3 regions of the Bradyrhizobium centrosematis genome follow, and region 3 is predicted to be linked to each of the others. Evidence: predicted binding sites of a transcription regulator. Region 3 holds the regulator's gene; each other region holds the start of a gene.

Region 1 (7,804 bases), 2.9 Mb from region 3:
GCACACTTTTCCGGATCATGCGCTAGACACCCACCACGGGAACACCGATCACGACAGGATGGAACGCAAAGGCCAGGGCCAGATAGGCAACGACGCCGACCGCGACCGCGATCAGGTCATTGGTGACCCCGCCCACGGGAATCGGCGGGCCACCGGCGTCGGTGCGAGCTTTAAGCGAGATGCGGTCGTAGACCGCCCAGGCGAGGAACGAGCCGAACAGGATGATGGAGCCGAGGTCGCCGTTGGCCAAAAGATGCGCCGCAGCCCACAGCTTGATGCCGGCCAGCATCGGATGCTTCAGCGTCGCGTAGATGCGGCCGCGCAGATACGAGGCGACCACCAGGATCACCGCGGGCAGCATCAGCGCGACCGTGACGTGCTTCAGCGCCTTCGGCGGGTACCAGACGTCAATCCAGCCGGAGCTGCGGTAATGGGCAAAGCCCCAGATGATCAGCGCGAGCCCCGCGAGCGAGACCAACGCGTAGAGGATCTTGTAGGTCCCCTCGCCCAGCCTGGCGATCGCCTGCGCACGCGCCTTTCGTTTCGTCGTAAAAATGTGGGTGGCGAAGAACAGCACCAGCCCCAGGATCATGACCAGCAGACCCACGACATCCTCCCCGCAAAGCAGCCCCGGCTCTGAGGTATCATCGATCGGCTGCGGCTCGCAACTCTCTCCCCGCATGGTGAGGAGCGCGCCCTTCACGCGCGTCTCGAACCGTGCAGGCCCGGAGGCGGCATCAGCGGGGGCCTTTCATCCGTCGAGACGCGCGTGAAGGACGCGCTCCCAGCGACAACGGCTTCGCCGTTGCGCAAGGGATGAGGGGATAGAGCTATTTCCCCAGCTCGCGATTGTCGACGTAGCGGATCGCGATCGGGCGTCCTGCCAGGGCACCACCGAGGCCGCCCGTGAATTTCAGCGGCAGACAGGCCTTCAACGATGAATTGATCGCATTGAGGTAGCTGGTGCGGATATCCGCCGGCACGCCCGCTGTCGCAAAGGTCAATCGCGGCGGACCGATCAGGCCGCCCGCCTTGTTGAAGCTGAAGCGCACCGCCATCTGCATGCCCGCGCGCGCATTGTCCGATGGCGGCGACCAGCAGCTGCGCAGCTCGGCGAAGAGATCGCCGATCGTATCGAGATCATGATCGGGCTTTTGATATTTGGCGCGGTCGGCCTCTGAGGGGACGCTCTGGATGGTGAGCTGGAGGTTCTGGCCGTAGGGATAATCGATCTCCGGGATGCAGGGGCCGGGTTCGAGCGGGCTGCAATAGGACGGTGTACAAGGCCGGCCATCGAGCACGTTGCACGGCTCGTGCGCAAACGGGATCGGATTGATCTGGCGCGGCCGCGCATCGGCGGCGGTCGAGATCGTCAGCAGGAGAAGGACGAGAATGCCGCGCCACATGGAATGAGCTCGCAATGCCACGAGAAAAAGTGGCGTCGCCCATGAATGCGTCAACCCCGCGCGCATTCACATGCTCGCGCGCGAGAGGGTGTGGGCGCCCTACCCCTTCTTCTTGACGTCCTTGACGTTGGTGAACTCGATGCCCTCGGCGCGTTCTTTGGTGTAGCCGAGATAGAACTCGTTCCGGGCGAGATAGACCGGATCGCCGTCGACGTCGTCGGCGATGCTGGAGGTGTTGGCGGCGATGAAGGTGTCGAGCTTCTTGCGGTCCTCCGAGGAGACCCAGCGCGCCAGCTGGAACTCGCTGACCTCGAACTCGACCGGCAGCGAATATTCCGCCTCCAGCCGCGCCTTCAAGACGTCGAGCTGGAGTGCGCCGACCACGCCGACCAGCGCCGGCGCACCGTCGCGCGGGCGGAACACCTGCACGACGCCCTCTTCCGACATCTGCTGCAGCGCTTCCTTCAGCTTCTTCGCCTTCATCGCGTCGGTGAGACGGACGCGACGGACGATTTCCGGCGCAAAGCTCGGCACGCCAACGAAGTTGAAATCCTCGCCCTCGGTCAAGGTGTCGCCGATGCGCAGCGTGCCGTGATTGGGAATGCCGACGACGTCACCGGCGAAGGCTTCGTCCGCGACCGAACGATCCTGCGCGAAGAAGAATTGCGGGCTCGACAGCGGCATGCTCTTGCCGGTGCGCACGAGCTTGGCCTTCATGCCACGGCTGAGCTTGCCCGAGCACAGGCGCGCAAACGCGATGCGGTCGCGATGGTTCGGATCCATGTTGGCCTGGATCTTGAACACGAAGGCGCTCATGCGCGGATCGGTGGCCTCGACCTTGCGCTGGTCGCTGTCCTGCGCGCGCGGCTCGGGCGCGAACTTGCCGAGACCTTCGAGGAGGTCGCCGACGCCGAAATTGCGCAGCGCGCTGCCAAAATAGACCGGTGTCAGATGTCCCTCGCGGAATGCTTCGAGCTCGAACGGCTTCGAGGCCTCGGTGACGAGCTCGAGCTCGTCCTTCACGGCGGAGACGTCGAGATTGGCATTGAGCTTGGCCAGTTCCTCGATCGCGATCTGCTGCGCCGCGCCGGTCTTGGCGCCGCCGCCTTCGAGCAGGCGCACGCCGCCATTGACGACGTCATAGGTGCCGAGGAAGTCGCGGCCGCGCCCGACCGGCCAGGTCATCGGCGTGGTGTCGAGCGCCAGCGTCTTCTCGATCTCGTCGAGCAGCTCGAACACGTCGCGGCTCTCGCGGTCCATCTTGTTGATGAAGGTAATGATCGGGATGTCGCGCAGGCGGCACACCTCGAACAGCTTACGGGTGCGCGCCTCGATGCCCTTGGCGGCGTCGATCACCATCACGGCGGAATCAACCGCCGTCAGCGTGCGATAGGTGTCTTCCGAAAAGTCCTCGTGGCCCGGCGTGTCCAGGAGGTTGAAGACGAGGCCCTCGAACTCGAAGGTCATCACCGAGGTCACGACCGAGATGCCGCGCTCGCGCTCGATCTTCATCCAGTCCGAACGCGTGTTGCGCCGCTCGCCCTTGGCCTTGACTTGGCCGGCGAGGTTAATGGCGCCGCCGAACAGCAGCAGCTTCTCGGTCAGCGTGGTCTTGCCGGCGTCGGGATGGGAGATGATCGCAAAAGTGCGCCGCCGCGCCACTTCAGCGGCAAGCGGGGAACGGGCCGGCGATTCGGCTGTGGTGGTGGCGATGTCGGACATGGCGGGAGCGTTTGGCAGGGAAACTGGGCCTGATCAAGCCTGATTTGGTGATTGCGGGGCCATCCGGCCAGCCCCATATCGACGCTTGGATAAATCAGTCTTGGGGGAGGACGGCCTCCCTGCCCAACAGCATCTCAGTCGCGGGGACGACCCTGCCTTGATACGGAGGGTCGTCATGGCCTGGAGCATCCTGTTCGTCGCCGGGCTTCTCGAGATCACCTGGGCGATCGGCCTGAAATACACCGAGGGCTTTAGCCGGCTCGTTCCGTCGATCGTCACGCTCGCGGCCATGGCCGGTAGCGTCATCCTGCTCGGCGTCGCCCTCAAATCGCTGCCCGTGGGAACTGCCTATGCGGTCTGGACCGGGATCGGCGCAGTCGGTACCGCCATCCTCGGCATCGTCCTGTTCGGCGAGCCCGCCACGGCCGTGCGCCTTGCCAGCATCGGGCTGATCGTGGCCGGGATTGTCGGGCTGAAGCTCGTTACTTGACGAAGATCTTGACCGCCCACCAACTCAGCGCCGCGACGATGGCCGAGGCCGGGATCGTGATCACCCAGGCATAGACGATCGAGCTCGCCACGTTCCAGCGCACGGCCGAGACGCGGCGGGCGGCCCCGACGCCGACGATGGCGCCGGTGATGGTGTGCGTGGTCGAGACGGGAACCCCGAGGAAGGTCGCCATGAATAGGGTCGCGGCCCCTCCCGTCTCGGCGCAGAACCCCTGCATCGGCGTCAGTTTCGTGATGCGCAGACCCATGGTGCGGACGATGCGCCAGCCGCCCATCAAGGTGCCCAGCGCCATGGCCGCCTGGCACGACAGCACCACCCAGAACGGCACCGAGAAGTCGCTGCCGAGATGGCCCTGCGAATACAGCAGCACCGCGATGATGCCCATGGTCTTCTGCGCGTCGTTGCCGCCGTGGCCGAGCGAATAAAGCGAGGCGGAGGCGAATTGCAGGATCCGGAAGGCCCGATCGACCGCGAACGGTGTCGAGCGCACCGAGGCCCACGACACGATCGCTACCAGCATCATCGCCAGCAGGAAGCCGACCAGCGGCGACAGCACGATCGCCAGCACCGTCTTGGATAATCCGCTCCACACCGCCGCCGAGATCCCCGCCTTGGCCATGCCGCCGCCGACGAGCCCGCCGATCAGCGCGTGCGAGGACGAGGACGGGATGCCGAGCCCCCAGGTCACCAGGTTCCAGACGATGGCTCCGACCAACGCGGCGAAGATCACCTGGGCGTCGACGATCGAGGGATCGATGATGCCGGTGCCGATGGTCTGGGCGACGTGCAGCCCGAACACCATGAAGGCGACGAAATTGAAGAAGGCAGCCCAGAACACCGCGAATTGCGGCCGCAACACGCGGGTCGAGACGATGGTCGCGATCGAATTGGCGGCATCGTGCAGGCCGTTCAGAAAATCGAACAGCAGCGCGACGGCAATCAGTCCGACCAGGACGGGAAGACCCAACGCAGCATCCACGGCGGCGCCCCTGCTCTAAGCTTTGCGCATGATCTCCGCGCAAACGCGTTCCGCGTTTGGCGCGAAGGAAAACCGCTGCACACTTTTCCGGATCATGCGTTAAACTTGCTCGATAACGATGCTGTTGATCTCGTTGGCGACGTCGTCGAAGCGATCGGCCACCTTCTCGAGGTGGTCGTAGATCTCGACACCGACGATGAAGTCCATCGCGTTGCCGTCGCGATGCTTGAGGAACAGCTCCTTCAGCCCGATGTCGTGGAGGTCGTCGACACGGCCCTCCAGCTTGCCCAGCTCTTCGGTGATCGCGGTGAGCATGGCGACGTTCGGACCGATCGACTGCATCAAGGGCAGCGCGCGGCCGACCAGATTGGCGCATTCGATCAGCAGCCCGCCGATCTCGCGCATGGGAGGCTCGAAGCTGCGCACCTCGAACAGCATCACGGCCTTGGCCGTCTGCTGCATCTGGTCGATGGCATCGTCCAGCGAGGTAATCAGGTTCTTGATATCGCCGCGGTCGAACGGGGTGATGAAGGTGCGGCGCACCGCCGTCAGCACCTCACGGGTGATGTTGTCGGCGTCGTTCTCGAACTGGTTGACGCGCTGGCAGTAGACCGGCGTCTCCTCGCCCCCGTTGAGCATCCCCTGGAGCGCGATCGCCCCCTGGATCACGGTCTGGGCATGCCGGTCGAACAGGTCAAAGAACCGTTCTTCCTTGGGCAGGAAAGCGCGAAACCATCGCATCATGGGGATAGACTACCGGTTGGAAATGGCCCGGCCCGTCAGGGCCGTCATTAAACTGTCATAGACCATTTTCGATCCGCTTGCGTGTCATCTCACGCCAGCGGAGCCGGATCATCCACCGCTTTCACGCAACAAGTAAATTGACCGTGAATCAATGACTTAGAGCGATCGCCGGAAGTAATGCGCGATTTCGCCGATGACGCCGCGCCGGAAGGTGAGCACGCAGATCACGAAGATCGAACCCTGGATCACCGTCACCCACTGGCCGAATCCGGCCAGATATTGCTGCATGGCGATGATGACGAAGGCGCCGACCACGGGGCCGAAGATGGTGCCGAGGCCGCCGACCAGCGTCATCAGCACCACTTCACCGGACATCGACCAGTGGACGTCGGTGAGCGAGGCATTCTGCGCCACGAACACCTTCAGCGCGCCGGCGAAACCGGCCAGCGTGCCGGACAGGACGAAGGCCAGGAACTTGTACTGGTCGGTGCGATAGCCGAGCGAAATCGCGCGCTGCTCGTTCTCGCGGATCGACTTCAGCACCTCGCCGAACGGCGAGTTGATGATGCGGAAGATCAGCAGGAAGCCGGCGAGGAACCCGACCAGCACGACGTAATAGAGCACCGTCGGCTTGGAGAGATCGAACACCCCGAACATGTGTCCCTGCGGGATGCCCTGGATGCCGTCCTCGCCATGGGTGAACGGGGCCTGGAGGTAAATGAAATACAAGAGCTGCGACAGCGCCAGCGTGATCATCGAGAAATAGATGCCCTGGCGGCGGATCGAGATGTAGCCGGTCACGATCGAGAGCGCGAAAGCGGCGGCGACGCCGACGAGAATGCCGAGCTCCGGCGGCAATGCCCACACCTTCAGCGCATGCGCGCTGCAATAGCCGGCCGTCCCCAAGAACATCGCATGGCCGAACGACAGCAGGCCGCCATAACCGATCAGCAGGTTGAAGGCGCAGGCGAGCAGCGCAAAGCACAGCGCCTGCATCACGAAGAACGGATAGACTCCGGTGAACGGGACCGACGCCAGCAGCAGCGCCATCACCACGAACACGATCATCTCGTCGCGCATGGCGCGCGGGGTTGCCGGCAGCGTGTCGTCTGTCAGGGTTGTCATATCAGGCCGCCCTTCCCGTCAATCCCGTTGGCTTCACCAAGAGCACCAGCACCATCAGCACGAACACGACGGTGTTGGAGGCCTCGGGGTAGAAATATTTGGTCAGGCCCTCGATCACGCCGAGCGCGAAGCCGGTGATGATGGAGCCCATGATCGATCCCATGCCGCCGATCACGACCACCGCGAACACGACGATGATGAGATCCGCACCCATCAGCGGCCGCACCTGGTTGATCGGCGCCGAGAGCACGCCGGCGAGCGCGGCCAGACCGACGCCGAGACCGTAAGTGAGCGTGATCATGCGCGGCACGTTGATGCCGAAAGCGCGCACCAGGGTCGGATTTTCGGTGGCGGCGCGCAAATAGGCGCCGAGTTGCGTCTTCTCGATCAGGAACCAGGTCGCCAGACACACGACCAGCGAGAACACCACGACCCAGCCGCGATAGACGGGTAAGAACATGAAGCCGAGATTCATGCCGCCCTTGAGCTGGTCCGGAATGGCGTAAGGCAGTCCCGAGGAGCCGAAATAGTTCTGGAACACGCCCTGCACGATCAGCGCGATGCCGAAGGTCAGCAGCAGGCCGTAGAGGTGATCGAGGCCGGTCAGCCATTGCAGCATGGTCCGCTCGAGGATCATGCCGAAGATGCCGACGATGACGGGCGCAAGCAGCAGCGCCCACCAATAGTTGATGCCGCCGAGGTTCAAGAGGAAATAGGCGACGAAGGCGCCCATCATGTAGAGCGCGCCATGGGCGAAATTGATGATGTTGAGCATGCCGAAGATCACGGCAAGCCCGAGACTGAGCAGCGCGTAGAACGAGCCGTTGATCAGTCCCACCAGTAGCTGAGCGTATAGAGCCTGCATCGATTCCGCACCCGGTCCCTTCGGCGTTCCTCAAAAGTCGCCCGCAAGCCTTAAGGCCTGCGGGCGGTTATCTTACTTCTTCAAGAGCGCGCACTTGCTCTCGGACAGCGGCGTGAAAGCCTGGTCGCCCGGCACCGAGCCCACCAGCTTGTAGAAGTCCCACGGTCCCTTGGACTCGGAGGGCTTCTTCACCTCGAACAGATAGGCGCTGTGGATGGTGCGGCCGTTGGGCTGGATCTCGCCCTTGCCGAACAGATCGTCCTCGGTCGGCATCGACTTCATCTTCTCGACGACCTTGACGCCGTCATGCGGATTGCCGCCGAGCGCTTCGAGCGCCTTGAGATAGTGACGCACGCCCGCATAGACGCCGGCCTGCACCATGGTCGGCGGCGCGTTGTTCTTCATCTTCGCCGCGAAGCGCTTCGAGAACGCCCGGGTCTGGTCGTTCATGT
Region 2 (7,804 bases), 150 kb from region 3:
TCGTCGCAGCGGTCTCGGCCGCAGCCCGCTGGCGCGCGGCCGTCAGCTGCTCGCGCAGGGGCGCGATCACGTCCCGCTCCACCGCGCTACCGAAATCGCGGGATTGCACCAGCGCATCGCACAGCGCAATCAGCCGCGCCTTCTCGCCGTCGCGCCCCAGCGTGTAGCCGAAGCCGACCTCGCCGCTCTCGAGCCGGACCGCGGCACGCGACACCGTGGCTTCGCCAAGGTTGAACGGCGCGCCGTCGCCGCCAATCCGGCCGCGCAGCATGACCAGGCCGTTTTCCGGCGCCCGCAGATCCCGATGGGCCGGGATGCTTAGGTTGCGGAGGCGGGCGGCGATCTCGCCCGCCTCCGCGTTCGCCAGCACGGCCATCGCGGCCTTGCGCTGGGCTTGCTGGTCATTGTGCTGGGTCACCCGATCCACCGAACCTCTTGAGAGAACTTGCCGCGCCCAAGTTGTCTATGATAATAGACAACTTCATACGGGAGCGCCATGACTGTTTCGTGACAAGTCCGTGATTTCTGGGCTAGGCTGACCGGCGATATGAGCATGCAAGACACTGCATCGTCCGGCGTGGCACTCTGGCGCCTCGTTGCCGACGGCATCGAACGCGGCATCGCCGACGGCCGCTTTGCGGCCGGCGACAAATTGCCGGGCGAGATGGAGATCGCCGAAACCTATCGCGTGAACCGCCACACCGTGCGGCGCGCGCTGGCGGCCCTTGCCGAGCGCGGCCTTGTGCGCGCCGAGCGCGGCAGCGGAACCTATGTCGAGGCGCAGAAGCTCGCCTATCCCTTACGCTCGCGCACCCGCTTCTCGGAGATCGTCGGCGCCGGCGGCCGCGAGCCGCGCGGCCAGCTGATCGAGGCCTCCGATGATGTCGCGACCCGGGAGCTGGCGCGCGAGCTGGGCTTGAAAGCCGGCGCTCCCCTGGTCCGAATCGAGGCCATCCGCCTCGCCGACCGCACGCCGATCTGCGTCTCGACCACTTGGCTGTCGGCCGAGCTGTTTCCGAATGCGGGCGCGGTGTTCGCCGCCACGCGCTCGATGACGAAGCTGCTCGCGCATTATGGCGTGCGCGACTATCGCCGCGGCGCCACCCGGATCACGGCCGGCATCGTGGACGCCACCGACGCAGCCCGGCTCGATCTCGCGCTGGGACGCCCGATCCTGGTGGTCGACGCCACCGACCACGATCTCCAGGGCAAGCCGCTGGTGACGAAGCATTCGCGATTTGCCGCGGAGCGGGTCGAGTTTCTGGTGGAGAACGGGTGAGGTTTCTGTTGAGCGGTGCGCTGTCTTCCCCTCTCCCCTTGTGGGAGAGGGTGGTTCGCCGCGCAGCGGCGAGACGGGTGAGGGGTTCTGTCCGCGCGCACCAATGCTTATTGAATTCTCGGAGAGAACCCCTCATCCGGCGCTTCGCGCCACCTTCTCCCACAAGGGGAGAAGGGAAGGACTACGCCACTGCCCGCTTTCCAATAATCGCAAACCGCAGCTTGCCCGAGATGAAATCGATCGCGGCGACCGCGACCAGAATCATCAGGATCAGGAACGACACCTTCTGCCATTCCAGCACGCGGATCTGCTCGGCGAGCTGGAGGCCGATGCCGCCGGCGCCGACGATGCCGATGATGGTGGCCGAGCGGGTGTTCGACTCGATGAAATAGAGCACCTGGCCGGCGATGACCGGCAGCACCTGCGGCAATAGTCCAAAGCGGATCTCGTGCAGCGCGCTGCCCCCGGAGGCGCGGATGCCTTCGACCTGCTTCTGGTCGGCGCCCTCGATCGCCTCCGAGAACAGCTTGCCGAAGGCGCCGAAATCCGACACCGCGATGGCGAGCACGCCGGCGAACGGGCCGAGCCCGACCACGTTGATCCACACCAGCGCCCAGATCAGCGTGTCGACCCCGCGGATCGAATCCAGGATGCGGCGTACAGGGAAGCGCAAGATCTGCGAGGGTATGACGTTGCGCGCGGCCAGCAGGCTGACCGGCAGCGCGAAGACAGCGGCGAGCGTCGTGCCGAGCAGCGCGATCGAGAGCGTCTCGCCCAGCGCCTTCAGATAGGCCGGCAGCGAGGAGCCGGGATCGGGCGGGATCATCATGAACGTGATCCAGCCGAGCTGGCTGAGGCCCGCGAAGAACCGCGACGGCGAAAAATCGAGGTCGACGAGGCCGTAAACGAGGAGCGCGAACGCCGCGACGATCATCGCGGGCATGGCAAGACGCGCCGAGGCCGGCCGGTCGAACACGTCGGGGTAGCGCGCGCGAATCTCTCGCGCGTCGACCTCGTGCGGCTTCGTCACGTCCGCACCTCCTTGCCGAACAGGCGGCCGCGCAGCCAGCCGGTGGTGATGTCGATGATGAAGACGGTGACGATGATGGTGAGCAGGATGGCGCTGACGTCGGAGTAGTAGAACTTGCGGATGGCGACGACGAGCTCCTGGCCGATGCCGCCGGCACCGACGAAGCCCATCACGGAAGCCTCGCGCACGTTGATCTCGAAGCGCAGCAGCGCATAGCTGGCATAGCCGGCGGTGACCTGCGGCACGATGGCAAAGCGCATGCAGGAGAGCCAGCTCGCGCCGGTGGAGCGGATGCCCTCGACCGGTTTCATGTCGGCATTCTCGACGATCTCCGAGAACAGTTTTCCGAGCGCGCCGGTAGAGTGGATCGCAATCGCCAGCACGCCCGCCATCGGTCCGAGCCCGAAGGCGATGACGAAGACCAGCGCAAAGACGATGCCGGGAACCGTGCGGGCGAATTCCAGCAGGCGCCGGACCACGAAGCGCAGCCAGAGGGACGGCGAGGTGTTTTCGGCTGCGAAGAAATTCAGGCCAAATGCGAAAGTCGCGCCGATCAGTGTGCCGACATAGGAGATCAGCAGGGTCTCGCCCAGCATCTTCAGCCATTTGCGCCAGCCCCAGAACCACTCGCCGGCATCGGTCCAGACCCGCTGGCCGTTCTCGAGCGTGAGGATGCGGTCGAAATAGCTGAGGAAGTTGCCGAAATAGGTGAAAAGCGTGCGCAGATTCACTTCGGCGCCGACCGCGGCGAGCACCAGCGCCGCGGCAAAGATCGCGGTTCCCAACAGCAGGCGGAGCCGCCGGCGCGAAACCGCTTGGCGATAGGCGGCATTCAGCGCGGCAAGCTGCTGCGCGGGGAGGATCGAAACCGCTGTCGTCATGGGTCGAACAGGTCCGTCAAAGAAAGAGCCGGGTCCTCGGGACCCGGCTCAGATGCATCGTCCCGAAAACTCAGGACGCCTTCTTCTTGCGCAACGCGTCGACGAACTTGATCAGCTCGATCGTGCCATCCCAGTCCTTGGTGGTGGCGGGATGAAAGCCCTTCTTCTGGCCGTCCTGGAGGCGGTCGAAGGCCGCCTTGTCCTTGGCCGGCGCGTCGAAGAACGCCTTCGCGATCGCCGCCTTGGCCTCCTCCGGCAGGTCGGAATTGTAGGCGTACGGGCCGTTGATGATCGGCGCCGACTTGTGGATGATGCGGAAATCGTCCTTTTTCATCGGCGTGCCGTCGGCATTCTTGAGCATGCCCTTCGTCAGCATTTGCGCCAGCGTGGAATCGTCATCGCTGGTCCACTGGTTGGCGGCGACCTCGACCGTGCCCTGCGCCAGCGCCAGCATCGCATTCTCGTGGCTGCCGGTGAAGACGACCTTGCCGAAATAGGCATCGGCATCGTGGATGCCCATCTTGTCGAGCTCGAAGCGCGGGACGTTGTTGCCGGAGGTCGAGTTCGGATCGACCAGGCCGAGGTTTTTGCCCTTGAGGTCGTCGATCTTCTTGTAGGGGCTGTTCGCCTTGACGAAGAACACCGAGTAATAGCCGGTCGAACCGTCGGCGTTGATGTCGTTGGCGAAGGCATCGGTCTTGACGCCGGTCAGGCGGGCGCGCGCGAACGATGCCGAGCCGTAGCTGGCAATGTGGATGTTGCCGGCGCGCTGGCCTTCGATGACCGCGGCGTAGTCATTGGCGATGCGCAGCGTGACCTTCACGCCCAGCTCCTTGGACAGATAGCTCATGAAGGGCGCCCAGCGCTCGGTCACGCCCGAGGCGTTTTCTGCAGGAATGACCGCGAAGGTCAGCTCGGGATATTTGACTCTCCAGTCCTCGGCGGAGGCGGAAGCGGTGAAGGCGAGCGCAACGGCGCCGGCAAGGATTAATCTGCGAGTGATCATGATACCCTCTTCATCGGTTGGGGTCGGTTGACGCAAAAACTTGCAACGAAACAGAAGCCGCTCAGGCGGCTGCGGCCGTACCGAGCGCCGGTACGGCGTCGGGCGCCGGAACAGGCATCCCGCCCATGACGTCGGCGGCTTCGAGGTCGTAGAGCTCGCGCGCCACGTGATCGGTCAGCGCGGACGGTGCACCGTCGAACACGACGCGTCCGGCCGCCATGCCGATCAGGCGATCGCAATAATTGCGGGCGAGATCGAGCGAATGCAGGTTGCAGAGCACGGTGATGCCGAAATGCTTGTTGATGCGCAGAAGCGCGTCCATCACGATCTTGGTGTTGCGCGGATCGAGTGAGGCGATCGGCTCGTCGGCGAGGATGATGTCTGGCTGCTGCACCAGGGCGCGCGCGATCGCCACGCGCTGCTGCTGGCCGCCGGAGAGCTGGTCGGCGCGCTGGGCGGCGAGCGAGGCGATGTCGAACTGTTCGAGCGCCGACATCGCCAGCGCCTTGTCCTGCTCCGGCCAGATCTGCGACAGCGAGCGCCAGGCCGGCATGGTCGCAAGTCGTCCCATCAGGACGTTGGTGAGGACGTCGAGCCGGCCGACCAGGTTGAACTGCTGGAAGATCATCGCCGAGCGCGCCCGCCACTGCCGCAGCTCCTTGCCGCGCAGCGCGGTGACGTCGGTCCCGTCGAACAGGATGCGGCCCTCAGTCGGCGTCACCAGGCGGTTGATGGTCCGCAGCAGCGTCGACTTTCCGGCGCCGGATCGTCCGATCACACCGACGAAGCCGCCGGGGGAGATTTGAAACGAGGCATCGTCCACCGCGGCCTTTGCGCCGAAGCGACACGTCAGACCTTCCACCACCAGCATGCAGGGCTCCAGATTACTGGAGCCAACCGCTAACGCCGGCGCTTAACACTTGTGTGACAGCCGCGTTGCGGTGCGGCGATCCTACACACCTCATCCCCTGTCATCGCAACGTCATGACATTGTCATCAAGTCGCTCGAAGAGGAACGCCCGCCCTCGCGCTCCCCGGATTCGACATGGCCGCCAAAGCTCTTTCGGTTCAGCCGACCATCGACCCCTCGGCCAAGCGGCGCCTATACCGAGGTCGGCGCGCGCACGATATTGCATGAAGTGGCGATGGGCGATTACTCCTATGTCGTAAACGATTCGCAGATCACCTACACCACCATCGGCAAGTTCTGCTCGATCGCGGCAATGACGCGGATCAATCCCGGCAACCATCCGATGCACCGCGCGGCGCAGGCGCATTTCACCTATCGCTCCAGCGCCTATTTCGAAGGCGAGAGCGACGATGCCGAGTTCTTCGACTGGCGGCGGCAGCATCACGTCCATATCGGCCACGACGTCTGGATCGGCCACGGCGCGATCGTGCTGCCGGGCCGCAACATCGGCACCGGCGCGGTGATCGCGGCCGGCGCCATTGTCACCAAGGATGTGCCGGCCTACACCATCGTCGCCGGCAATCCCGCCCGGATCGTGCGGCGGCGGTTCTCTGAAGAGATCGCCGGACGGCTCGCGCGGCTCGCCTGGTGGGACTGGGATCACGACAAATTGCGCGAGGCCCTGCCCGATTTCCGCAAGCTCGGGATTGAAGATTTTCTTGCGGCATACGAAGCACGGACGGGCTCTCTCGCCAATTCTCCCAGCAAACGAAGCGCGGTCGCGTGACAGACATTCTTCTCGAAGGCGGCCGGGCCCTGATCGACGCCGAACTCGTCGAAACGTCATTGGCGGTGTCCGGGCAGGACATCGCCGCGATCGACGCCTCTCGCGGCCGTACACGGCTGGCGATCGATGCGCGCAACCTGCTGGTGCTGCCCGGCATCGTCGATCTTCATGGCGATGCCTTCGAGCGGCAGATGATGCCCCGCGCCGGCGTCGACTTTCCGATCGACGTCGCACTGGCCGACAGCGATCGCCAGGCGATCAGCAACGGCATCACCACGGTGTTTCACGCTACGACCTGTTCCTGGGAGCCCGGCCTGCGCAGCGCAGACAACGCGCGCGGCCTGATGGAGGCGATCGAGCGGCAGCGTCCGCAATTCGCCGCCGACACCCGCTTCCATCTGCGGCACGAGACCTACAATCTCGATGCCGAGGCCGAAATCGCCCAATGGCTGGCTGAAGGCCGCGTCGACCTGTTTGCTTTCAACGACCACATGGACGGCACGGTCGCCGACATGGCCAAGCCGCGCAAGCGCAACCGCATGGTGGAGCGCACCGGATTGTCAGCCGAGGAATTCGACCGCCTGGTCGAGCGCGTGGTGTCGCGCGCCGATGAGGTGCCCGCTTCGGTATCGCGGCTCGCTGCCGCCGCCCGCGGGGCCGAGGTGCGGATGCTCTCGCATGATGACGCGACGCCGGCGATGCGCCGCGAGTTTCGCGAGCTCGGCGCCTTGATCGCGGAGTTTCCGATCAACGAGGAGACGGCGCGGGCCGCGGCCAGTCACGGCGATGCCATCGTCTACGGCGCGCCGAACGTCGTGCGCGGCGGCAGCCACACCGGCTGGACCAAGGCCTCCGACATGATCGCCAAGGGGCTCTGCTCGGTGCTGGCGTCGGACTATTACTATCCCGCGCAGCTGCTCGCCGCGTTCCGCCTTGCTGCCGATGGCGTGCTGCCGCTGACGGAAGCCTGGGATCTGGTCTCTGGCGGGCCTGCACGCGCAACCGGCCTCACTGATCGCGGTATGCTCGCGGAAGGTCGCCGCGCCGACATTCTGCTGGTCGACGACAGTGTGCCGCTGCGGCCGCGGCTGATCGCGGTGATCTCGGGCGGCAAGCTCGTGCATCTCACCGATGCGGCTCGACTGCTCACCGCGGCAGCAACGCCGCGCGAGGCTATCGTTGCGGCATAAATTGGTTATGCTGAGCCAATGACAGGTTTTCCCCGCTACGCGATCTATTTTGCCGCTGGGCGCAACAGCCCCCTCTCCCGCTTCGGCGCCGAGCTGCTCGGCTATGATGCCTATTCGGGTGACGAGCTTTCGTTTCCGCAAGATGCGCTGCAGGTCGCGCCAGACTGGCGCGACGTCACCAGCGATCCCCGCAAATACGGCTTTCATGCCACGCTGAAGGCGCCGATGGCGCTGGCATCAGGCAGGACCGAAGCGGAGCTGATGGCCGCTTGCGCGGCATTCGCCGGCAAGGCGCGGCCACGGCCCGTGATCGCTCCGATTGTGGACACCATCAGCGGCTTCATTGCCGTCATTCCGGCCCGGCCGGTCGAGGCGCTGCAGCAGCTCGCCGCCGATTGCGTCCGCGATTTCGATTCGTTTCGTACCGCGCTGACGGCGGAAGACCGCGCGCGGCGCAAGCCGGAGAAGCTGAGCGAACGGCAGCGGGATTATCTCGATCGCTGGGGCTATCCTTACGTGATGGAAGAATTCCGCTTCCACATGACGCTGACGGGGCGGCTGGATGCGGAGCGGCGCGGGCCGATCCTGGAGATGCTGAGGGCGCGGTTTGCGGCGCTGCGGATCGAGACGCTCGAGATCGACCGCATCGCGCTGTTCAGGCAGGACGATGGCAAGGCGCGGTTTCGCATCATCGGCGAGTGGACGCTGGCTGGTTAGGCGA
Region 3 (7,804 bases):
GAGGGCGTGAAGCCGGGCGAACTGGTGTTCGACGGCGAGACCCTGGCCAACATCTATCTCGGCAAGATCACCAAGTGGGACGACGCCGCGATCAAGAAGCTCAATCCAAACGCGAAGCTGCCCGCGGAAGCCATCACCGTGGTCCGTCGCTCGGACGGTTCGGGCACCACCTTCAACTTCACCAACTACCTCTCCAAGGCCAGCGCGGACTGGAAGAGCAAGGTCGGTGAGGGCACCGCGGTCGAGTGGCCGGTCGGCGTCGGCGCCAAGGGCAACGAAGGCGTGTCGGGCAACATCAGCCAGACCAAGAACTCGATCGGCTACGTCGAGTACGCCTATGCCAAGCAGAACAAGCTGACCTACACCGGTCTCGTCAACAAGGCCGGCAAGCCCGTCCAGCCGACCGTTGAGGCGTTCCAGGCGGCGGCCTCCAACGCCGACTGGGCCAAGGCGCCCGGCTATTACGTCATCCTGACCGATCAGCCCGGCGACAAGTCCTGGCCGATCACGGCGGCGACCTTCATCCTCATGCACAAGGATGCCACCGACAAGGCGGCCTCGCAGGAGGCCATCAAGTTCTTCCGCTGGGCCTTCAAGAACGGCGGCAAGGCGGCTGAAGAGCTCGACTACATCCCGATGCCGGACAGCGTCGTCAAGCTGATCGAGAAGACCTGGGCCGCCGAGATCAAGAGCTAACGCTCCTGTCCCGGACATCGCGCCGGGAGCTCGAAAAACCTCCGCTCCGGATCGGCCTTGCGCCGTGTCCGGAGCGCAAGACCACAACAACCGGCAACAAGCGTATATAATGGGTACAGGGGATTGGCGTGGCTGAGATGGCCGTTCAGAGCGATGTAATCGACGACGCCGGACCGTACGACCGCGCCAAGGCCTTGAGCGCGTTCAAGCTCGGCGACGTGACCTTCTACTGGATCACGCGATTGTCCGCGATCTCGGTGCTGCTGATCCTCGGCGGCATCATCGTCTCGCTGATCGTCGGGGCCTTTCCGGCGATGAAGGAATACGGCATCTCCTTCCTGTGGACGCAGCGCTGGGCGCCGTCGGCGGATCCGCCCGTGCTCGGTGCGCTCGGGCCGATGTACGGCACGCTCGTCACCTCCTTCATCGCGATGCTGATCGCCATTCCCGTCGGTCTCGGCATTGCGATCTTTCTCACCGAGCTGTGCCCGCAATGGCTGCGCCGCCCGATCGGCATGGCGGTCGAGCTGCTCGCCGGCATTCCCTCGATCATCTACGGCATGTGGGGCTTCTTCGTGTTGGGTCCGTTCCTCGCCAACACGTTCCAGCCCTTCATGATCAGGGTGTTCGACGGCGTCCCCGTGCTGGGCGCGATCTTCGCCGGGCCTCCGTCCTATCTCAGCCTGTTCAACGCCGCGCTGATCCTCGCCATCATGGTGCTGCCCTTCATCACCTCGATCTCGGTCGACGTGTTCAAGACGGTGCCGCCGGTCCTGAAGGAAGCCGCCTACGGCGTCGGCTGCACCACCTGGGAAGTCGTCCGCAGTGTGGTCATCCCCTATACCCGCGTCGGCATCATCGGCGGTGTCATGTTGGCGCTGGGCCGCGCGCTCGGCGAGACCATGGCGGTGACCTTCATCATCGGCAACTCGTTCCGGATCTCCTCGTCGATCTTCGCGCCGGGCACCACGATCTCGGCGGCGATCGCATCCGAGTTCGCCGAGAGCGACGGCCTGCACCAATCCGGCCTGATCCTGCTCGGCTTGCTTCTGTTCGTGCTGACGTTCTTCGTGCTCGCGGCCGCGCGGCTGATGCTGCTGCGTCTCGAAAAGAAGGCGGGGAAGTGAGATGAACCCGATCTACGTACGTCGCCGCCGCAAGGACATCGTGGTCCGCGGGCTCTGCGTCGCCGCCGCCGCCTTCGGCGTCACCTGGCTCGCGCTGATCCTGGTGACGCTGCTCTACAACGGCCTGGCCGGCCTCAACCTGCAGATCTTCACCGAGAACACGCCGCCGCCCGGCTCGACCGAAGGCGGCCTGCTCAACGCCATCGTCGGCTCGCTGATCATGACCGTGCTCGGCGTCGGCATCGGCGCGCCGCTCGGCCTGTTCGCCGGCACCTACCTTGCCGAGTACGGCCGCAACGACAAACTGACCTCGGTGATCCGCTTCATCAACGACATCCTGCTCTCGGCGCCCTCGATCATCATCGGCCTGTTCATCTATGGTGCCGTGGTGGTGCCGATGCGCGGCTTCTCGGCCATCGCAGGTGCGCTGGCGCTCGCCGTCATCGTCATCCCGGTTGTGCTGCGCACGACCGAGGACATGCTGCTGCTGGTGCCGAATGCGCTGCGGGAGGCGGCAAGCGCGCTCGGTCTGCCGCGCTCGCTGGTGATCAAGCGGATCGCCTACCGCGCCGCGCGCTCCGGCCTCATCACCGGCGTGCTGCTCGCCACCGCCCGTGTCGCCGGCGAAACCGCGCCGCTGCTTTTCACCGCGCTGTCGAACCAGTTCTTCAGCCTCAGCCTGAACAAGACGATGGCGAACCTGCCGGTTACCATCAACAATTTCGTGCAGAGCCCCTACGCCTATTGGAAGCAACTCGCCTGGAGCGGCGCGCTGCTGATCACGATCACCGTGCTTGCCCTGAACATTGGCGCGCGCATCCTCGGCGCCGAGAGGACTGCAAAATGACCGACCTGTCCGTATCCGTGAGTTCAAACGCCCATCTGGCCTCGCAGCAGCCGTTGCCGGAAGCGCCCGCCAAGGTGACGGTGCGCAACCTCAACTTCTATTACGGCGAGCACCACGCGCTGAAGAACATCAACCTGACGCTCGGCACCAACCGCGTCACCGCGTTCATCGGCCCGTCGGGCTGCGGCAAGTCGACCCTGCTGCGCATCTTCAACCGGATGTACGACCTCTATCCGGGGCAGCGCGCCACCGGTCAGCTCATGCTGGACCAGACCAACATCCTCGACCCCAAGCTGGACCTGAACCTGCTGCGCGCCCGGGTCGGCATGGTGTTCCAGAAGCCGACGCCGTTCCCGATGACGATCTACGAGAACATCGCCTTCGGCATCCGCCTCTATGAGAAGATCTCGAAGTCCGAGATGGACGATCGCGTCGAGAAGGCGCTGCGCGGCGGCGCGCTGTGGAACGAGGTCAAGGACAAGCTCAACGCCTCGGGCCTGTCGCTCTCCGGCGGCCAGCAGCAGCGCCTCTGCATCGCCCGCACCGTCGCGGTGCGGCCCGAGGTGATCCTGTTCGACGAACCCTGCTCGGCGCTCGACCCGATCTCGACCGCCAAGGTCGAGGAGCTGATCCAGGAACTGTCCGAGAACTACACGATCGCGATCGTCACCCACAACATGCAGCAGGCGGCGCGCGTGTCGGACAAGACGGCCTTCATGTATCTTGGCGAACTGATCGAGTTCGACGACACCAGCAAGATCTTCACGTCGCCGAGCGACCGGCGCACGCAGGATTACATCACCGGCCGGTTCGGCTGAGGAGACGGGACATGGGTTCTGAACATACCGCAAAGGCTTTCGACACCGACCTCCAGGAGCTCACCCGCCTGGTCGCCGAGATGGGCGGAATCGCCGAGCGCATGATCGTCGAGTCCGTCGACGCGCTGATCCGCCGCGACATCGCGCTCGGCCAGCGCGTCGTCACCACCGACGCCGATCTCGACGCGCTGCAGAAGCGCATCGAGGAGCGCGCGGTGCTCACCATCGCCCGGCGCCAGCCGATGGCGGTGGATCTGCGCGAGATCGTCGGCGCCATGCGCGTTGCGACCGACCTCGAGCGGATCGGCGACCTCGCCAAGAACATGGGCAAGCGCGTCGCGGCGCTGGAGACCGATTTCCATCCGCTCAAACTGTTCCGCGGCCTGGAGCACATGACCGACCTCGTGCAGCAGCAGGTCAAGAGCGTGCTGGACGCCTATGCCGCGCACGATCTGCCGGCGGCGATGGCGGTCTGGAAGGGCGACGAGGAAGTCGACGCGATCTGCACCTCGCTGTTCCGCGAGCTCCTCACCTACATGATGGAGGATCCGCGCAACATTTCGTTCTGCATCCATCTGATGTTCTGCGCCAAGAACATCGAGCGGATCGGAGACCACGCCACCAACATCGCCGAGACCGTGTTCTACATGATCGAGGGCCAGGCGATCACCGACAAGCGGCCGAAGGGCGACATGACCACGTTCGCCACGACGATTCCGAATACCTGAAGACTTGAAGGAGCGACGACACCATGGGCGCACGCATTATGGTGGTTGAGGACGAGGAAGCTCTCACCGAGCTTCTGCGTTACAACCTCGAAGGCGACGGCTATGACGTCGAGACGGTGATGCGCGGCGACGATGCCGACACCCGCCTCAAGGAGCACATTCCCGACCTGATCGTGCTCGACTGGATGCTGCCGGGCCTGTCCGGCATCGAGCTGTGCCGCCGCCTGCGCACCCGTCCCGAGACCAAGCAGCTGCCGATCATCATGCTCACGGCGCGCGGCGAGGAGAGCGAGCGGGTGCGCGGGCTTGCGACCGGCGCCGACGATTACATCGTCAAGCCGTTCTCGGTGCCGGAGCTGCTGGCGCGCGTGAAGGGTCTTCTGCGACGTGCCAGCCCGGAGCGGCTCGCCACCGTGCTCGCCTATGGCGACATCGAGCTCGACCGCGACAAGCGCCGCGTGGCGCGTTCGGGGCGGCCGATCGATCTCGGCCCGACCGAATATCGCCTGCTGGAGTTCTTCCTGGAGCACCCCGGCCGCGTGTTCTCGCGTGAGCAGCTGCTCGACAGCGTCTGGGGCCGCGACATCTACATCGACGAGCGTACTGTGGATGTCCATATCGGCCGCCTGCGCAAGCTGCTCAATCTCGGCCGCGAGCAGGACCCGATCCGCACCGTCCGCGGTGCCGGCTACGCACTCGACGATCGCTTCGCGAAGGCCGAGCAGACGTAAGCTAATTTAGAGAGCCGCCGCGATATTGGTGTCGTCCCGGACAAGCGTCAGCGCAGATCCGGGACCATAACCACAGGGCGTGGTTGTTTTGCGAAATAGGTAACTCCGAGTCCCCGTCACCACATCCTGCGGTGGCTATGGGTCCCGGATCTGCGCGCGCTTGTGGCGCGCTTGTCCGGGACGACATCGGATTGTTCAACCGTCACCGTGGACGGCTGCTTCTTGATCTCAGAACAAGCTCACCGCGGGCCCGGCTTCGCCGGTGCGCGCCGGCGATCCGCCGCGGGCTGATAGGCCACGCGCGAGTGCTGAGCGCAGTAGGGCAGGCCGGACAGCGCCTTGCCGCCGCAGAAGAAGAAATCCGGGCTCGAGGGATCGCCGACCGGCCAGTGGCAGGTCGCCTCGTTCAATTCGAGCAGCGACAGTCGCTGGCTCATCGGCACCACGTTGTCGTAGGTAACGGGTTCGGCCTCGACCTCGACCTCGAAGGCTTGCGCCAGCGCAGTGTTGCCGCGCGCGATGGGGCGCGTCACCCGCATCATGTGCTGTGCGGGACGCGCCTTGCGCGGCCGGGGCGCGGCCGATGACGGGCTCTTGGCGCGGCCGGACAGACCGAGCCTGTGCACTTTGCCGATCACGGCGTTGCGGGTCACATTGCCGAGCTCTGCTGCGATCTGGCTGGCCGAAAGCCCGGCCTCCCAGAGCTTCTTAAGCTGCTCGACGCGATCATCGGACCAGGTCAAAACCGTCATTGCACCCTTTCCCTCGCCGCGCGGCTGCCGTCCTGGCGCCCTTGCGGCGAATGCCTAAGCCTCGAAAAACCCGTGCCGTCAGAATCCCTTAAGGCTCGCCGGGCGCGTGACTGACGCCCGAACGTTTACGCCGGTACATGAGGACTCTTGGGATCAGAACCGCTGCACGAGATGTCGTATCTGACAGTTCAAACGCTACAATATGGCGTGACTCACGCGCAAGAGTCCGCCGACTCGCTTCCACATGTTCCGTGGTGAAAAACCCGCAAAATCGCCACCGCAAGACTACGGAATCAGCCTTTCCTGAGGCTTTCCAGGTGGCATTGACACCGGGTTCACCAAGCATAAGATAGTGCCGCGTGCCGCCCTTAAAAGGCGGCACGTTTCGTTTTCCGGGCCGGTCAATGGTGCGTTGCGCAATGCACGCCTCACACCGTCCGCAACATCAAGTGACCGTCATGACTAACAGCGCAGCGCCGCATTTGCTCCCCGTTTTCGCCAGGGCCAACCTCGGTTTCGAACGCGGCGAAGGCTGCTGGCTGATCGCGACCAACGGCGATCGCTATCTCGATTTCACCTCGGGCGTCGCGGTGAACGCGCTCGGCCATTGCCATCCGCATCTGATCAAGGCGTTGCAGGAGCAGGCGACCAAGCTGTGGCACATGTCGAACCTGTTCCAGAGCCCGGACGGCGAGAAGCTCGCCGCGCGCCTGTGCAGCGAGAGCTTTGCGGACTTCGTGTTCTTCTGCAATTCCGGCGCCGAGGCACTGGAGGGCGTGATCAAGCTGGTTCGCCATCATCACTTCTCCAAGGGCCATCCGGAGCGCTACCGCATCATCACCTTCGAAGGCGCCTTTCACGGCCGCACGTTGGCGACGCTGGCCGCGACAGGCTCCGCCAAATATCTCGAAGGGTTCGGCCCGCCGATGGATGGCTTCGACCAGGTGCCGCACGGCGACCTCGAAGCCGTCAAGAAGGCGATCGGTCCGCACACCGCCGGCATCCTGATCGAGCCGATCCAGGGCGAGGGCGGCGTCCGCTCGGCACCTCCCGGCTTCCTCAAGGCGCTGCGCCAGCTCTGCGACGAGAAGGGCTTGCTGCTCGCATTCGACGAGGTGCAGACCGGCATGGGCCGCGCCGGCGATCTGTTCGCGCATCGGCGCACCGGCGTCACGCCTGACGTGATGTCGCTGGCGAAGGCGCTCGGCGCCGGCTTCCCGATCGGCGCGGTGCTGGCGACCGCGAATGCGGCGGCCGGCATGGGGCCTGGCTCGCACGGCTCGACCTTCGGCGGCAATCCGCTGGCGATCGCCGCGGCCAACGCCGTGCTCGATGTCATGCTCAAGCCAGGCTTCTTCGACCACGTGCAGAAGATGTCGCTGCTGCTCAAGCAGAAGCTCGCCTCTGTGATCGACCGTCACCCCGACATCGTGAGTGAAGTGCGCGGCGAGGGCCTCCTGATCGGCATCAAGGCCGTGGTGCCCTCGGGCGATCTCGTGGCCGCCTTGCGCGACGAGAAACTGCTGACCGTCGGGGCCGGCGACAATGTCGTGCGCTTCCTGCCGCCGCTGATCGTTACCGAAGCCGAGATCGAGGACAGCGTCGGGCGGCTGGAGCGTGCCTGCACCGCATTGTCGGCGAGCCAGACCAAGCGGGCGGCAAGCTGATGAGCAAGTCCCCCACAAAGACCCCGAAGCACTTCCTCGACATCAACGAGCTGCCGCTGTCGGAGCTCAAGCGCATGCTCGCGGCCTCCTCCGCAATGAAGGCGAAGCAGAAAGCGCATCAGCCGGTGCGGCCGCTCGAAGGCAAGACGCTGGCGATGATCTTTGAGCGGCCCTCCACCCGCACGCGGGTCTCGTTCGACGTCGCCATGCGCCAGCTCGGCGGCGAGCCCATCATGCTCACCGGCGCCGAGATGCAGCTCGGCCGCGGTGAGACCATCGCCGACACCGCACGCGTGCTGTCGCGTTACGTCGATGCCATCATGATCCGCATCCTCAATCACGAGGCCCTGCTGGAGCTTGCGGCCAACGCCACCGTGCCCGTCATCAACGGCCTGACGCGGCGCTCGCATCCCTGCCAGGTGATGGCCGACCTCATGA

What was found. The regulator PhoB, encoded in region 3, activates phosphate uptake and scavenging genes when phosphate is short. The targets are predictions, from matches to a motif close to TGTCATNNANCTGTCAT.
Region 1: the regulator PhoB is predicted to act here: its motif matches at 5,405-5,421, upstream of P6U31_RS21300 (DUF47 domain-containing protein).
Region 2: the regulator PhoB is predicted to act here: its motif matches at 5,177-5,193, upstream of phnC (phosphonate ABC transporter ATP-binding protein).

Annotation. Positions count from the first base shown of each region.
Region 1 is NZ_CP120703.1:4,400,127-4,407,930, forward strand. It holds gene P6U31_RS21275 (NnrU family protein) at 23-607, opposite strand; gene P6U31_RS21280 (hypothetical protein) at 831-1,406, opposite strand; gene P6U31_RS21285 (peptide chain release factor 3) at 1,506-3,128, opposite strand; gene sugE (quaternary ammonium compound efflux SMR transporter SugE) at 3,304-3,618, shown strand; gene P6U31_RS21295 (inorganic phosphate transporter) at 3,611-4,618, opposite strand; gene P6U31_RS21300 (DUF47 domain-containing protein) at 4,718-5,362, opposite strand; gene P6U31_RS21305 (branched-chain amino acid ABC transporter permease) at 5,519-6,487, opposite strand; gene P6U31_RS21310 (branched-chain amino acid ABC transporter permease) at 6,489-7,352, opposite strand; gene P6U31_RS21315 (ABC transporter substrate-binding protein) at 7,425-7,804, opposite strand, start outside.
Region 2 is NZ_CP120703.1:7,173,223-7,181,026, forward strand. It holds gene phnG (phosphonate C-P lyase system protein PhnG) at 1-427, opposite strand, end outside; gene phnF (phosphonate metabolism transcriptional regulator PhnF) at 548-1,279, shown strand; gene phnE (phosphonate ABC transporter, permease protein PhnE) at 1,461-2,309, opposite strand; gene phnE (phosphonate ABC transporter, permease protein PhnE) at 2,306-3,190, opposite strand; gene phnD (phosphonate ABC transporter substrate-binding protein) at 3,261-4,196, opposite strand; gene phnC (phosphonate ABC transporter ATP-binding protein) at 4,258-5,067, opposite strand; partial or broken gene P6U31_RS33880 (chloramphenicol acetyltransferase) at 5,242-5,893, shown strand; gene P6U31_RS33885 (alpha-D-ribose 1-methylphosphonate 5-triphosphate diphosphatase) at 5,890-7,083, shown strand; gene P6U31_RS33890 (DUF1045 domain-containing protein) at 7,102-7,800, shown strand.
Region 3 is NZ_CP120703.1:7,324,325-7,332,128, reverse strand. It holds gene pstS (phosphate ABC transporter substrate-binding protein PstS) at 1-696, shown strand, start outside; gene pstC (phosphate ABC transporter permease subunit PstC) at 834-1,823, shown strand; gene pstA (phosphate ABC transporter permease PstA) at 1,825-2,670, shown strand; gene pstB (phosphate ABC transporter ATP-binding protein PstB) at 2,667-3,488, shown strand; gene phoU (phosphate signaling complex protein PhoU) at 3,500-4,216, shown strand; gene phoB (phosphate regulon transcriptional regulator PhoB) at 4,240-4,947, shown strand; gene P6U31_RS34585 (GcrA family cell cycle regulator) at 5,187-5,699, opposite strand; gene P6U31_RS34580 (aspartate aminotransferase family protein) at 6,158-7,366, shown strand; gene argF (ornithine carbamoyltransferase) at 7,366-7,804, shown strand, end outside.